One region of the Psychrobacillus sp. PGGUH221 genome, then DNA from elsewhere that is predicted to be linked to it. Evidence: riboswitches for the same ligand, from Rfam matches in the RefSeq annotation. Region 1 holds a riboswitch; the other holds the start of a gene.
What was found. A riboswitch is a leader RNA that binds a small molecule or an ion and turns the genes downstream of it on or off. The one in region 1 is predicted to bind FMN.
Positions count from the first base shown of each region.

Region 1 (8,103 bases):
ATTTGTAATGAATGTTTTATAACATTTGTCTGAAACGCCAAAAATCTCATATAAAACATCAACGTAGCACTAAAAATGATGAAAAGTATAATGATATAAGTCAATTATATCCCCCTATCTAAACATAGAAAAGGACAGGGAATTCCCCTGTCCAGCGCCGTACAAATATTGTAGAGATTATTATCAATCTTTATCGATGTGTAATACTCGAAATCCTGACTTTTCAAGGTCTGCAATAATTCGATCTACTTTTTGATCGTTATCAATTTTAAGTACGATTCTACGGGCTAGTTTATCCGTTTCATCAAAAGTAACTAATGAAATTACAGGTGTATGATATTTGTGTAGAATATCCGAAACCTTAAGTATCCGACCTTCGGATTCAACTGAGGCAAAAGTAATTCTAGTGCCTTTTCTATTCATACCAAAAGCGCTTTGGAACTGGTTAATTGTATCATATCGTGTCACAATTCCTAGAAACTTTCCTTCATCTAATACCGCGATAATTGGAAAGTCGTACAGTTTTACAAAAGTACTTTCAAATACATCTTCTAATTCTACGAATGTATCTTCTCTTGTAACAACGTCCATAACAGTCGTCTTCTTTAAAAATGTTTCTCGATCCAAGTCACTATAGTAAAAGGCCTTATATAAAAGATATTTATTAAACATACCTCTATATATACCATTATCGAGTATAGGAAGTGCATCAATTTCTTTTTCATCAAGCTGCTGCAAAGCTTCTAGCAGTGAAGTATTTGGTTGAACAGTCAAACATTTTTCTTTAGGGATCATCACACTTTTTACAAACATTTAAAGTACACCTCTTCCAAACGGGATATTCTTTATATATTCTTCAAAAGTAGAAAATATCCTTCTTTACAAGTTATTCTAAGGCAATATCAGTTTCTGTCCAGCTGAAATACTATTAGATGTTAATCCATTTGCAGCTTTTATTTTTTCAACTGCATTTGGATCCTTATAATAGTTTACTGCTATTCGATACAGTGTTTCATCTGCTTTTACAATATGCGTTCTTTGTTCGGTTTCAACTTTTTGTTCTTCTTCTTTTGGTTCTTCTTCTTTTGGTTCTTCTTCTTTTGGTTCTTCTTCTTTTGGTTCTGTTTTCACTTCTGGTTTAACTTCTGGTTTCGCTTCAGGAGTCGCTTGTTCAGTTGTCTCCTCTTTTGGGGTTGAAGGTTCATTCTCATCTTCTGCTTCTTGCGAATTTTCTTCCACACTTTCTTCTTTCTCTTCCTGCTCCGTGCCATTTGATATTGGTTTTGTTTCCACTTGAATGACACCTTGACTAGAAGCCTCTTCCACTTCTGGAGTGTAGAAAAAATGTACATATAGGAAAATGCACACAGGTATTAAGATAAAGATAAAAAACAAAGAAGGTAACAGAAGGTTTTTAGATTTTTTTTTAGGCTTTTTAGTATAGCTAGATCTTCTCGTTCTTCTTGATTCCGTTATATTATCTTCTAGGCCAATAGATTGTCTATGCTCATCAATCTTTTTTTGATAATCGTCTTGATTCATATTGTTCAAACTCCATTCATTCCTTCTTTACTAACTCTATTATGACGAATTTTGTTGAAAAAGTAAACTTCACAATGTTTTAAGGACGGAGCAACTCATTAATTCTATTGAACCAGTTTAGTTCTATTTCTTCTCCATTTTGCTTTTCACGTTTTGTAAGAAATAGCTGGAGATCAAGTGAACAATTTGAACAACAGTTCATTGGCCTAGTAACCAGTTGTTCATCAAAAGAATATAAAATCTGTTCCCTTATACACCGTTCACTTTGGAATAAATTAAATAACTTTTGAATTTCTAGCCATTTTCTCTGTTTTATGTCATAAAATAAAGCAATAGTCTCTTGTTCAGATAAGATTTCCTTCCAATAATTCAATATACGCAACGTAGTCTCCGAAAGACTAATCTGATTGTCTTCAGATTGAAAAGCAGCATGAATATCCGTTTCATCCGGAAAATCTTTCATTGCAACATAAAAAGACTGTTCTACATCCGAATTAGTGTAAATAAGTGAAGCGATCGACTGATTTCCGTCTCTTGCTGCTCTTCCCACTTCTTGCATATAACTAGCAATAGAAGTTGGGATATGGTCATGTATAATTTGTCGAATATTGTTTTTATGAATACCCATACCAAATGCATTTGTTGCACAAATCCAATCTAAATCCCCATGCTGAAATTGTTGTTGGACTAATACACGATCATCTTGTTCCATTTTAGCATGATAAAATGCCACTTTTACTCCTCTTTCCTCTAATTCACTAGCATAAAATTCTGCTTTTTTACGAGATTGAGTATATAAAATTCCTGGACCATTAGTAGAGGTTATACGACCTACAATCCAAGCTTCTTTCTCCTTATGATCATCTACTTTTTGTACTTCATAAGCAATTGTAGGTCGATCTAATGAATGAATATACTCAAATGGATCTTTCATATGTAAGGTCCCTTTTATATCTTTAACTACTTTTTTGGTGGCAGTTGCTGTTAAAGCAAGTACATTCGCTTTTGGAAATGCATCTAACCATTTCGAGATTCTCAAATAATCAGGACGAAAATCATACCCCCACTGTGAAATACAATGTGCTTCATCTGCTACTATATATGCTATGGAAATAGCGGATAAGGCATTATTAAAACGTTTATTTTGAAGCATTTCTGGTGAAGTAAAGATAAACTTATAGGAAGCCAAATTTCTCATAACCATTTCTTTTTGTTCGTAAGTTAGAAAAGAGTTTATTGCAACTACTCTTTTTTCACCGATTATCTTTAATTGTTCTACTTGATCTTGCATTAACGATACTAATGGAGAAACAATTAAAACAGTACCCTTTATAAAATAAGCGGGCAATTGATATAATAATGATTTTCCCATACCAGTTGGCAGTATTGCGACTACATCTTTTCCTTCGATGACCTGTTCAATTATTTCTTTTTGTCCTTCTCGAAAAGAAATATATCCAAATTTCTGATGAAGAATTTCTGTCAGCTTATCCATTAGCCCCTTCTCCTTTTGCAAGTGCAATTCTAATTTGAAAAAAGCTTAAATGAGGAACATGCTCGCGAATAGCTTTTAACTTTTTAGTTTGTAAACTATTAGAAATCTTCAACACTTTATCAACTTGTTCATTGGATATATAAGAGTAAATAGGAAAGTTTCGTATAGCTGATACGATTTCAATAATATGATCTTCAATCGTATTAAATTTTAAAAAGCGTATTGCAGCTATATCTTCCAGGGTATGGCCTTTTTGAATTAATTGATACGTCTTCATTGCAGATTCAGTCAAAGGAGTTTGAACCTCTACATTTTTTGTGAGAGGTAATAAGTCTGGAAACTTTTCATTATGGATAATCGATAGTGCAATATGTAAACTCTCAATGAATAACAGTTTTATATCCAAAAGTGGTCGATTGTAATACCGAGCTAATTGCTCCCATGTCAACCCACTCCTTCCATAACCACTTAGACGATAGACAAATATTTCTCTATGAATATTCTCAAATTTTGTGTTCTCAAGTAGCTGCAGCAATTGTTGCCTAAAGTTTGTATAAAATTCTGCACTTTTATAATCCCTGCTAAATAGATATCCTTTAACAAAACGATGTATATCTGGATTCTTTTGATTTGGAACATAACGGTGCACATTGGCTTCAAAATGAGATAAAGTTTGAATAACCAAAGCAATTCTGCTCCAAAACATATGCTCATTTCCTCTATATAACCATCCATTAAATTGAGGGTCTCTCATTGAATTGATGTGCATTGTGCCTTTTTCTGTAAGATTAATAATCGACTTGTCTTCTTCAATATACCCCTCTTTTAAAAGTGTCAAAATTTCGCCATTATATTCATCTAGTGATAATTTAGGATACAGTGAAAAAAAAGGATGAAGTTTAAAATAAGTAACATCCTGTATCGTCTGGCCAGATTTTTTACCTTTTAATAAGTAAAATGGAGCTGTAGAAGACCGTTCTCCGTGAAACTTATGTATGATTAATAATAATAATTGATGAAAGTACACTGTAAATACCTCACGTTTTTTAATGTATTTTTGTTGAAATGTCACGTAAACAGCTTTAGAATGAATAGGATAGCTATTCCGTGTAAGCAGATATAAAGGAGAGAATATATTTATGGCTAAATATACAATTGTAGATAAAGATACATGTATCGCTTGTGGCGCATGTGGCGCAGCAGCACCTGATATATACGATTACGATGATGAAGGCATTGCATACGTTATTCTAGATGATAACATGGGGACAGTAGAAGTTCCAGACGAACTACTAGAAGATATGGAAGATGCTTTTGAAGGATGCCCTACAGATTCAATTAAAGTGGCAGATGAGTCATTTGAAGGCGATGCTTTGAAATTTGAATAGATGAACAATACAAACTGCCTAGATTTTTCAGGCAGTTTTTTTATAAGAAAAACATTTTAAAAGGCTTATCTAAAAGAAGCATTTTCTAAATAATAGAGGAATGTCCTTTCAGACTGGTAGACAAACTCGAATTTATTTCCTTACATTTGACGAGGCGCACTTAGCCTTCCTTACGCAGAGGGCACTGAAAAAGTCTATAGAATTTGACTTTACTAAATAATGTCGTCCGATAAATAAAAAAATCGTTGAAACGGCTCCCTTTCCGCGGGCGTTGCCTTAGCCTCCTAGGCCAACACGATGTTGGTCATGCAATCGTCGCCGCATGATGCGGCGAACTTAGATTGCCTTCCCCCTCAACTGCGGGGTCTTCGGCTAACGCTTTTCCCGCAGGAGTGTCGCCTTTTTCAACGATTTTCTTTATATACTGATTGAAAAAATTTAAGTGATTAATACTTGCTCTATTAATGGCATGATGGATTTCTAATTGGAACGCGGATAATAGTTGATTGAAGTGAAAGGCGGCGACTCTAGCCGGAAAAGCATGAGGTGAAGACCCTGGACTGAGCGGAGCGAGGGAAGCGGCTGAAGCCATGCCGGCGGAACGCGTCCGCCCGGAACGGAAATTAATGTGGCCAACATAAAAATCGAGTATGTGAACAACTTGTCGTTCACATACTTCAGTGAGGACTTTCTCAGTGCCCTTGCTCGACTCCTGTAGTGTCGCCTTTCTCGCTTTCCCGAAGGATTCGAGCGGACTCTTCCCAAACCTACAAAAAAAATACTTTATTATTTTTTATATACTCAGGAAGAATAATCCTGAGTTAATAGAAAAGCCTGACAAAAAATCAAAATAATGAACGAGACCAATTAGCAAAATTCCTTTTGTAAAACGAGAAAGGACGTTTCTCTAAGATAGAGAAACGACCTTTAATTAATTTGTATCCGGAACTCGAAACGAATTTGTTACTCGGTCGAGCATTGGTTTCATTCGCTTAAATAAAACAATCATAACGATTGTAACTAATAGTCCTTTTATCAAATTGAACGGTAGGATACCGAAAATAATAGAATTGAACAAAGCTGTACCAGTCTCCATAGGGAAGTTTAAGAAGTACGTATACATTGGTAAAAATACAAAGTAATTTAAAACACTCATGCCTATTGCCATGGAAATCGTTCCAGAAGCTAAACCGTACATGATCCCTTTAGATGATGATGCTTTGCGATAAATTAAATAAACAGGTGCTATAAATAGAATACTAGTTACAAAATTCGCCATATGTCCTACTGGTACACCAGTTGGACTTCCAGCAAACAACCAATCTAATACGTTTTTCAAAAACGCTACGACAATACCTGCAATTGGCCCCATCGTAATAGCCGCAATTAGTGCTGGAATATCACTAAAATCCACTTTTAAATAAGCTGGTAGTACCGGTAACGGAAATGCAAGTAGCATCAATACAAAGGAAATACTACTCAACATTGCGATAGCAATAAGCTTTCGCGTCTTACTTTTTGTCATTATTCCTCTCTCCTTTTGCGATTCACTCCACAAGAAGAAAGGTTCAGTACGAAATTGTAACTCAAAAATCCCTTAAGCTATTAAAGAGCTCAAGGGAGAAACAAGGCACACTTAAAAAAAGCGTATCCGCATTAGAGTATACGAAAAACGACTGTACCTTCACCTTCTCCCATCCAGACTATACTGTCGGCTTTGGAATCTAACCAAATCCTGCCAATTACGGCTCGCGGGCTCAAGAAATAAATCTTCTAATACCGCCGATCGGGAATTTCACCCTGCCCCGAAGATGAATCAATATTTTATTATACTTCAAGAATAATATCTTGAATTAATAATATATTAACAAAAACACAACCTTTATGCAATATAATTGCTTCAAAATTTTATGATACAAAAAATGCCAGGCTTTGATAAAATCAAAGCTTGGCATTCCAAATTCTTATTGGACGCTCATTATAAAACCATTTGGTCCAAGTGGAGTAGGAAGGGTATTTTCGAAATTAAATATTTCCCACTGCTCCTGTACTACATTTTCTAATTTCACTTCAGTTCCAAAGCTTGCTGCGGTCAATGCGAATGCTTCAATTAATCTTGTAGCCTCATTTGGCTCCATTGATTCTAAATCCAATGGTTCGTTAAATTTGATAACAGCTATTCCTTCTCGATCTTCATATGAGTAAGTAATATTCGATGGGATTACAGAAGTGTATATGTCGTTATCTACGTTTTTCATTTCACTAAATGCTTCAGCAATCGTTTCATAAGAAGCTGAAAAGTTAGGAGTTAAATATATATTTCCATTTTGGGCACGGTAATTATAGTAATTATGTTGACCTTTCGACCCTTCTAATTTACTCGGCTCAGCTAATATGCCTACTTGATCCCATTCAAGTGGAGAGCCGTCCTCATTTAAAAGAGCGATTGAATCAAAATCCGTAAAAATTTCATTTAGAGAGCTCCAATACGGTACCGATGTTCCAGACGCTGTGTCATAACCATGTTCATTAGGGAGATAATGCTTTAATAATTGATTATCCGCAACAAAATACCCTTTATAAGGATGATACTCTGTAAATCCGAGCGACTCTTCATTAATCAAACTTGCATAACGTTCATACAACTGTAAACTATTTGGTTTCATATCTGGAAAATCGGCTTCCACTTGCTCTTTTGGAATAATAATTGTGACAGGTACAGTTAATGCATTTTCATTGAATGAAAAATGAAACACAGTACCTCCATTTAAATCACCTTCATAGACAGCATATCTTTTATCTATTGGTTTTAATTCTATATACGATTCCATTATACTTGTCATTTTTGACATATCGTCCGATGATTCAGTTTTACTTTCTTCACTTGTTATGGCAGCATTCTCTGTAACATCCATTGACTGCATACTTTCTTCTTCACTGCTCTTCTGTTCCATTTTTTCGCTAGTGCTATACTGCTTCATTGAATTATTATTATTCAAATAGGAAGAAACTAAAAAAGTGAGAAGAAATACGGAAGCAATAGAAATAACTAAAGGTAACCATTTGGATTGAATCCTACGTGAAGAATATATAGTTGATTCTTTTTCGTGACCTAATACCTCTTGTTTTACCCGATTATACACATCTTCTTTGGAACGATGATCTGTAAACTTGGGCATTTGGTTCAGTAATTCATCTAGTGCTTCATCATCTTTTTTCCAATTACTCATGATGAACCTTACCCTCCTTCTTTGTTTCAGATAATCGTTCACGCAATGACTTTATAGCTCGGTGTTGTGTTGTTTTCACTTTTCCTTCTGACCAATTTAGTATTTGTGCTGTTTCAGCAATAGATAGCTGCTGAAAATATCGCATTATGATAACCATTTTTTGATCGCCAGTGCAATCATCTAGAGCAGTTAATAGAGATTTCATTTCGTCATTCAATTGAACTAAATCCTCTGGAAGCATATCTGACGATGCAAGCTGCATCGTTTCCCAATTAAAGGATTCGAACAACCTTTTTTTTCTCACTGATTGCTTTCTAAAATGGTCGATTGCTACATTTTTAGCAATAGAAAATAGCCATGTCTTCTCAGAACTTTTCCCCTCGAATCGGCTATAAGCCCTTAAAACGCGAACATACACTTCTTGGACCAAGTCTTCCGCAGTCTGTCT
Region 1 is NZ_JAQMHQ010000004.1:229,236-237,338, reverse strand. It holds gene PGC35_RS08690 (metallophosphoesterase) at 1-104, opposite strand, end outside; gene PGC35_RS08685 (CBS domain-containing protein) at 184-813, opposite strand; gene PGC35_RS08680 (LysM peptidoglycan-binding domain-containing protein) at 892-1,542, opposite strand; gene PGC35_RS08675 (RecQ family ATP-dependent DNA helicase) at 1,622-3,037, opposite strand; gene PGC35_RS08670 (YpbB family protein) at 3,030-4,064, opposite strand; gene PGC35_RS08665 (ferredoxin) at 4,177-4,425, shown strand; gene PGC35_RS08660 (hypothetical protein) at 4,730-5,017, opposite strand; gene PGC35_RS08655 (ECF transporter S component) at 5,357-5,950, opposite strand; FMN riboswitch at 6,108-6,242, opposite strand; gene PGC35_RS08650 (hypothetical protein) at 6,390-7,655, opposite strand; gene sigX (RNA polymerase sigma factor SigX) at 7,648-8,103, opposite strand, start outside.

Region 2 (8,103 bases), on a different contig from region 1:
AACTTATTGACCATTTCTTTCACTTCATCAGTTGAAAGAGCTCTCGGTTTTTTCCACTTACTATCTACTGGAATATCAGATGAACTAACAGGTTCTTTGGCGTCTGTTGCTTTTCTGCCGGCATGAGCAATTTGAATACCTATTTTCGAGCCATATTTATGTACTTCTGAGACAATTCTTTCATAAGCAGGAATCTGTTCATCAGACCACAGTCCTAAATCATTGTCCGTAATTCTCCCATCAGGCTCCACATCAGTCATTTCAACTATTATTAAACCTGACCCACCGACAGCTCTTGAAACATAGTGAACAAAATGCCAATCATTTGGAATGCCGTCCTTAGCTTCAACGGAATATTGACACATTGGTGGCATTACAACTCTATTTTTTATTTCAAGCCCTTTTAGCTTTATAGGTGAAAATAAATGACTCATTCTAACACACTCCTTTCGTATTATTATCTTTGTTTCTTCTCTGGTAATCAAATCATGTGCTTTTAAATTTTAATATATCTAGATGGAGGGGAAAGTTAGGGGTATACAAAATAATATCATTTCCTAAACCTAGGGTATTCACTTTGAGATGAAATAACCGGTATATTACAAATGAAGGTAATAAAGATGCTATCCAAAAGTTTATTTAGCATACACAGGTAGAAGTTATAAAGAATACAATTGACGAAATTGAAAGACAGCTTAATACAACTCAAATCACATATACTTTTATTTGAAATATGATTAAGAATAAAGTATAGAAACCTACAATAGAAGATACTTTAGTAAAATAAAAAAATGAAATATATTCCTCATAATCATAAAATATTAGTTGTATTTATACATTAAGCATGTTACATTATGTATATTAATACTAAAAAAACGTATAAACATACATTGGAGGAATATAAAATGAACAAAAAAGTCGTTTTAGCTTATTCAGGTGGTTTGGACACATCTGTAGCAATCACATGGTTAAAGGATGAAGGATATGATGTTGTTGCTGTTTGTCTAGATGTTGGTGAAGGAAAAGATTTAGAGTTTGTTAAAAACAAAGCCCTACAAGTTGGAGCTATCGAGAGCTATATGATCGATGCAAGAGAAGAATTTGCAAATGAATACGCTCTTATAGCACTTCAAGCTCATACATGGTATGAAAATAAATACCCACTTGTTTCCGCTTTATCGCGTCCGTTGATTTCGAAAAAATTAGTAGAAATTGCAGAACAAACAGGTGCAACTGCAGTAGCTCACGGCTGTACAGGTAAAGGGAATGACCAAGTACGTTTCGAGGTTTCGATTAAAGCTTTGAATCCAAGTTTAGAGGTAATTGCACCAGTTCGTGAATGGAGCTGGAGTCGTGAGGAAGAAATTGAATATGCAAAGACGAAAAATATTCCTATTCCTATTAACTTAGACAGTCCATTTTCTATTGACCAAAACCTTTGGGGGCGTTCAAATGAATGTGGAATTCTAGAAGATCCGTGGGCAGCACCTCCAGTTGATGCATATGATTTAACAGTTGCATTAGAGGATGCACCTGATACTCCAGATATTATTGAAATTGAGTTTAAAAATGGAGTCCCAGTTGCTCTTAATGGTGTGGAATATAAATTATATGAGTTAATCCTAAAATTAAATGATTTAGCTGGTAAACATGGTGTTGGACGTATTGACCATGTAGAAAACCGATTAGTTGGGATTAAATCACGTGAAGTATATGAAATTCCAGGAGCTCATACTCTATTACTTGCCCATAAAGAGTTAGAAGATATTACTCTAGTAAAAGAGTTGGCTCACTTCAAACCAGTGATGGAGAAAAAATTAACAGAGCTTATTTATGAAGGACTTTGGTTCTCTCCACTAAGAACTGCACTAGAGGCTTTCTTAAAAGAAACACAAGTATATGTAAATGGTACAGTTCGCGTGAAGCTTTTCAAAGGCCATGCAATTGTCGAAGGGCGTAAATCTCCAAACTCTCTATACAATGAAAAGCTTGCAACATATACAAAAGATGATGAATTTAACCATGCTTCTGCAGTTGGATTTATCGAACTTTGGGGTCTTCCAACTAAAGTTCACGCTATGGTGAATAAGGGAGCAGAGAAGGTGCAATCATGACCAAATTGTGGGGCGGAAGATTCCAAAAATCTGCCGAGCAATGGGTAGATGAATTTGGTGCTTCCATTGGCTTTGACCAAACACTAGTAATGGAAGACTTAGATGGCAGTATCGCGCATGTTAAAATGCTTGGAGATTGCAAAATCCTTCCTTCTAAAGATGTCCAACAAATATTGTTTGGTCTAGAAGAGTTAAAAAAACGTGCAGCAGAAAACGAGTTAGAGTTTTCTGTTGCAAATGAAGATATTCATTTAAACTTAGAAAAAATGTTAATTGATCTAATTGGTCCAGTTGGCGGTAAGCTACACACTGGCCGTAGTCGAAACGATCAAGTAGCTACTGATATGCATCTATTCCTGAAAAATAGAGTAGGTGAAATCATTGAGTTAATTGACCTCTTCCAAAAAACACTTGTGGAACAAGCAGAAAAACATGTGGAGACTCTTGCACCAGGTTACACCCATTTACAACGAGCGCAACCAATTTCGTTTGCACATCATTTAATGGCTTATTTCTGGATGCTAGAACGCGATAAAGATCGTTTTCATGACTCGATTAAACGTATTGATATCTCTCCGCTAGGAGCAGGTGCACTTGCAGGTACTACTTTTCCAATCGACCGAAAATTGGCCGCTGATTATTTAGGCTTTTCAAATGTATATGCTAACAGTATGGATGCTGTAAGTGACCGAGATTTTATCGTGGAATTCCTTAGTAACTCCTCGATGCTGATGGCACACCTGTCAAGATTTGCCGAAGAAATTATTCTATGGTCTAGTTCAGAATTCAATTTTATTGAACTGGATGATTCGTTCTCTACTGGTTCTAGTATTATGCCTCAAAAGAAAAATCCAGATATGGCCGAGTTGATCCGGGGAAAAACAGGGCGTGTGTATGGAAATCTTATGGGCTTGCTGACTGTAATTAAAGGATTACCCCTTGCTTATAACAAAGACATGCAAGAAGATAAGGAAGGTATGTTCGATACAGTTCATACAATTGTTGGATCGTTGAAAATTTTTGAAGGTATGGTTCGTACAATGACGGTTCATACAGAGCGACTTCACGATACTGTTCATAAAGATTTTTCTAACGCAACAGAACTTGCTGATTATCTTGCTTCAAAAGGGCTTCCATTCAGAGAAGCACATGAAGTGACAGGAAAGTTGGTTTTCCTATGTATCCAACGAGGCTATTTCTTATTGGATCTTCCACTAGAAGATTTACAAGAAGCAAGCAATCTAATCGAGTCTGATATTTACGATGTCCTTTCACCATTAGCGGCCGTAAAAAGAAGAAATTCATTAGGTGGAACTGGATTTGAGCAAGTTAAAATACAAATTAATGAAGCTAAAAATCGTTTAGCATAATAATAACTGTAGAAACCACTCACATTCGTGTGAGTTTTCTACAGTTTATTGGTTTTTAAGCATATCAGTGCTTGTGAAATATCTTACTTTACTCCCATTGCTAACTTTATAGAAAGTCGAATCGGCAGACTAGGGTTAGCAAATTGATTAACATCCCCGACAAAAAAAATGTCCTTCTGGGGATAGTAAAATGCAAAGGAACCAGATGAGCCGGAGTGACCCAGTAATTCTCCCTTTTCCATAAACGGCATTAATAATCCACCAAGAGTAATTCTCATATATCCTCCCCCATAGCTAATCGGTCCCATTGTGATTTGAAGCTTGTTATAATTAGCTAGTTCGTCAAATACAATTTTATTAAACAACTTACCGCCAAAAAATGCTTTAATAAATATCATCATTTCTCTAGCAGTAGTAACAGCACCGCCACTCGCACGACAACTACAAATAAACATAGGGCGGTTCAATACTTTATCCTTATAGTAAATATGTGGTATAAAATCATTTTCACTTTGTGGAAGATAAGTATTCTTAAGCTCTAGTGGAATAAAAATTAATTGCTGGTAGGCTTCTGCCAGTGTCGTTCCATTTACGTTTTCAATAATTTCACCAAGTAAATCAAAGTTGAGGTCAGAATAATAGGCTTTTCCATTAGTACGCGGAATGAAATGTGGTTTTAGTTCTTTTGCCCAATTTAAAAGTTCATGAAAAGAAAAGCTGAAATCTTGATTAATAACTTTTCTTTTAGTTGAACTCTTCTTCTCTTCAAATTTATCAGGTAATCCGCTAATTTGAAACAACAAGTCGTATAAAAGTAAGTCAAATGAATATTCCTTTGACTTGTATATATGCAGTCCGCTTAAATGTTCTTGGTCAATAAATTCAGATATTTTATTCCTCAATGATAGCTTTCCTTGTTCTTGCAAAATTAAGATACAAGCAGTGGTCAAAAGCTTTGTTATGCTTGCCATAAGCAATGGTGAATCTAATTCCTTACCACCATAGCCTTTGTACCAAGAAAATTCACCTCTTGTATCTTCCATATAAACAATTCCTTCATGAATGCGCTTATTAACCATAGTTTTATTAAAAACCTTTTCTAAAATTATAGATTTATACATTTTCATAAGGTCTCCTTTCTAAGATCTGATACAAAATGTTGCTATTATTAATTTCTTTAATACTCATAAGTAAAGTGGAAGTAAATGTACAGAATCCTTTTATATTATTCTTTAAATAAAAAATATATCCCTTCTTTAAACATTTAAACAAATAGACCAATAAGAAACTGTTTAAAACACAACTTATAGAGTAATTCTCTACTGGTATTAAAGTAGATATAATACAGAATATACACTTGTGTATACTTGACTGATTGAGCAATCTGATATATTAACAAATATAGGAAAGACAAGTTACGTGTATAATTATTCTTTACGTGGTATTATAATTGCATAGATGAATAGTCCTTCGGGGTCGGGTGAAATTCCCAATCGACGGTGATGAAGAAATTCTAAGCCCGTGAGCCTTTTTAAGGCAGGATTTGGTGCGAATCCAAAGCCGACAGTATAGTCTGGATGGGAGAAGGACGTTTGAACAACTTTATTTACTTATGGAGAAAAACTTCTTCTATAGGTTTATTTGTTGATGAAAATAACTTTTCTAACGACCCCGTAGAGATTCTCTATGGGTTTTTCTTTTTTTAAAATGAAAAACCAATTACAACTTTATATTATATTCCTTCGGGGTCGGGTGAAATTCCCAATCGACGGTGATGAAGAAATTCTAAGCCCGTGAGCCTTTTTTAAGGCAGGATTTGGTGCGAATCCAAAGCCGACAGTTAAAGTCTGGATGGGAGAAGGATGTAAGAGCAAGAAGCCTTTTAAATTTTCTGGATTTAAAAAGGTTTATTAAGTATTGCTTAAATTACATAATCCCAAAACCCCTTAATTTCTAAGGGGTTTTCTTTTGTTTATCAGAGAATTTTGTTGTCAAGACAGGAGGTTTTCTGAATTAAATAAAATATTTCTGAATAGAGGTGTTTATGTTGTTTACTGGAATTATAGAAGACTTAGGAAAAGTTAAGGCCCTTAAAAGTGGTGCGAACAGTATGAAGTTAACATTGGAATCTTCTAAAATAGTTGAAGACATTCATTTAGGTGACAGTATTGCTGTTAATGGTGTTTGTTTAACAGTTATTGCTTATTCTAATAATCATTTCACTGTAGAAATAATGCCAGAAACTGTTAAGTCAACAAATATTCGTTCACTGCAAATTGGCCATGAAGTCAATTTAGAAAGAGCGATGGCGGCAAATGGAAGGTTTGGTGGACATTTTGTTTCTGGTCATGTGGATGGAACGGGTGTCATCTTAAGAAAAAGAAAACTGGAAAATGCGGTGTACGTAGATATCGGTATTGATAGAGAACTCAGTAAATATTGCATGCTAAAAGGTTCGGTAGCGATCGATGGAATTAGTTTAACTATTTTCGAAGTGCAGCCCACACAAATAACAGTATCGCTTATTCCACATACATTCAGCGAGACAATCTTAGGTATTAAAAGAGAGCAAGACATTGTAAATATTGAAAATGATTTATTGGGGAAATATGTTATTCAACAATTAGATCAAAAACAAGAGAAATCAACGAACTCAACAATAACGATGGATTTCTTAAGACAAAATGGATTTTAATAAAGGGGCTTTTACTATGTTTCATACAATTGAGGAAGCAATAGATGATTTAAAAAAAGGTAAAGTCATTATTGTAGTGGATGACGAAAGTCGAGAAAATGAAGGAGACTTTCTAGTATTGGCAGATTACGCTACACCCGAAAATATTAACTTTATGGCAACGTATGGTCGTGGATTAATATGCACACCTATTACGAAGAATTTAGCTGATTATCTAAATTTATCTCCTATGGTCGAAAATAATACGGATAACCATCAAACAGCCTTCACTGTTAGTATAGATTATAAAACAACAGAGACCGGTATTAGTGCATTTGAACGTTCTGAAACGATATTACAACTTTTGAATGCTGAGTCAGTAGGCTCTGACTTCCGTCGACCTGGTCATGTGTTCCCACTAATAGCAAAAGACAATGGTGTACTTGAACGTCCGGGTCATACGGAAGCAGCGGTTGATTTTGCAAAACTTTGCGGAGTTAAACCCGCTGGTGTCATTTGCGAAATTATGAGTGAAAATGGGGAAATGGCTAGAGTACCAGAATTAAAAGAAATAGCAAATCTTCATGGATTGAAATTTGTCACTATTGAAGCATTAGTAAATTATCGAAATGCACATGAAAAATTAGTGATGGGTGAATAGCTTTAATTAAGAGGAAATATTAACTTATAAAATTAAAAATTTAGGAGAGATAAAGAATGGGACAAATATTTGAAGCACAATTAATCGGAACAGATTTGAAAATAGGTATTGTAGTTGGTAGATTTAATGAGTTTATCAATGGAAAATTATTAGATGGTGCAATGGACGGGTTGAAACGTCACGGTGTTTCTTTGGATAATGTAGATGTAGCATGGGTACCTGGAGCATTTGAAGTACCATTTTTAGCGAAAAAAATGGCGGAAACAAAAAAGTATGACGCAATTATCGGTTTAGGAACTGTTATTCGAGGCTCTACTACACATTACGATTATGTATGTAACGAAACAGCAAAAGGTATTGCAAGTGTGGGGTTAACAACGGGTGTGCCAGTTATGTTCGGCATTGTGACAACGGAAACAATCGAGCAAGCTATTGAACGTTCTGGTACAAAAGCTGGTAACAAAGGTTATGATGCAGCAGTATCTGCAATTGAAATGGCGAATTTAAGCCGTTTATTTTAATAGACATAAAAAACAGGCTATCATTAGCCTGTTTTTTTATATTCGCTTGTTCCAATCGATTTAAGAGGGCTGAAAATTGGATTAAATGGAGAAATGTCTCAAATTACTTAAAATTCTCTTTTTTTTATATTTTACTATGTTATGATATTTTCATCTTAGTTTTCAGACAGCAGGGGGATTTTTTGTGAAGAAATTATCAAAATGGTTGCTTCAATTGACGGTAGCTTTTATAGGTATTTTACTGATAAGTGGCTTACCTATATTGATCACAGGTATACAACAAGGGGAGTTTAGGGGAAAGGAATATTCGCAACATATACTTGCACTATTTCCAATTTCTAATTTTATGGATCAATACTATGGTCCACATATAGGGGAGTATATTACCTATTCCTTAGAGATATTATTTTTGGCATTACTAGTTGCAATATTTTTAGCATTATTATTTACGATTCTAACAATGCTGTTTAAAGAACGAACAAGACAGCGAATTAAAACGATCTTTTTCTTTTTGGAATCCTTTCCAGACATATTAGTGATCTTGCTTGTTCAGTTAACGGTAATTATGATTCATAGAAATACAGGTATTTTTCTTTCTAAAATAGCCGTCACTGGTGGAGAAAAGATTTATATGCTTCCTGTTTTTTGTTTGATGATTTTACCGATGGTACAGCTGTATCGCTTAAGCATGCTGACATTTGAGGCAGAGGAACGTAAAATGTATGTAGAACTTTCAAAGTCGCTTGGTTTTAATAAATTAATT
Region 2 is NZ_JAQMHQ010000006.1:59,211-67,313, reverse strand. It holds gene PGC35_RS11255 (NADH:flavin oxidoreductase/NADH oxidase) at 1-434, opposite strand, end outside; gene PGC35_RS11250 (argininosuccinate synthase) at 906-2,114, shown strand; gene argH (argininosuccinate lyase) at 2,111-3,484, shown strand; gene PGC35_RS11240 (serine hydrolase domain-containing protein) at 3,568-4,611, opposite strand; FMN riboswitch at 4,947-5,077, shown strand; FMN riboswitch at 5,219-5,351, shown strand; gene ribE (riboflavin synthase) at 5,532-6,179, shown strand; partial or broken gene ribB (3,4-dihydroxy-2-butanone-4-phosphate synthase) at 6,196-6,816, shown strand; gene ribH (6,7-dimethyl-8-ribityllumazine synthase) at 6,876-7,340, shown strand; gene PGC35_RS11220 (ABC transporter permease subunit) at 7,525-8,103, shown strand, end outside.
Region 2: another riboswitch for FMN. It lies ahead of ribE (riboflavin synthase); the one in region 1 lies ahead of PGC35_RS08655 (ECF transporter S component).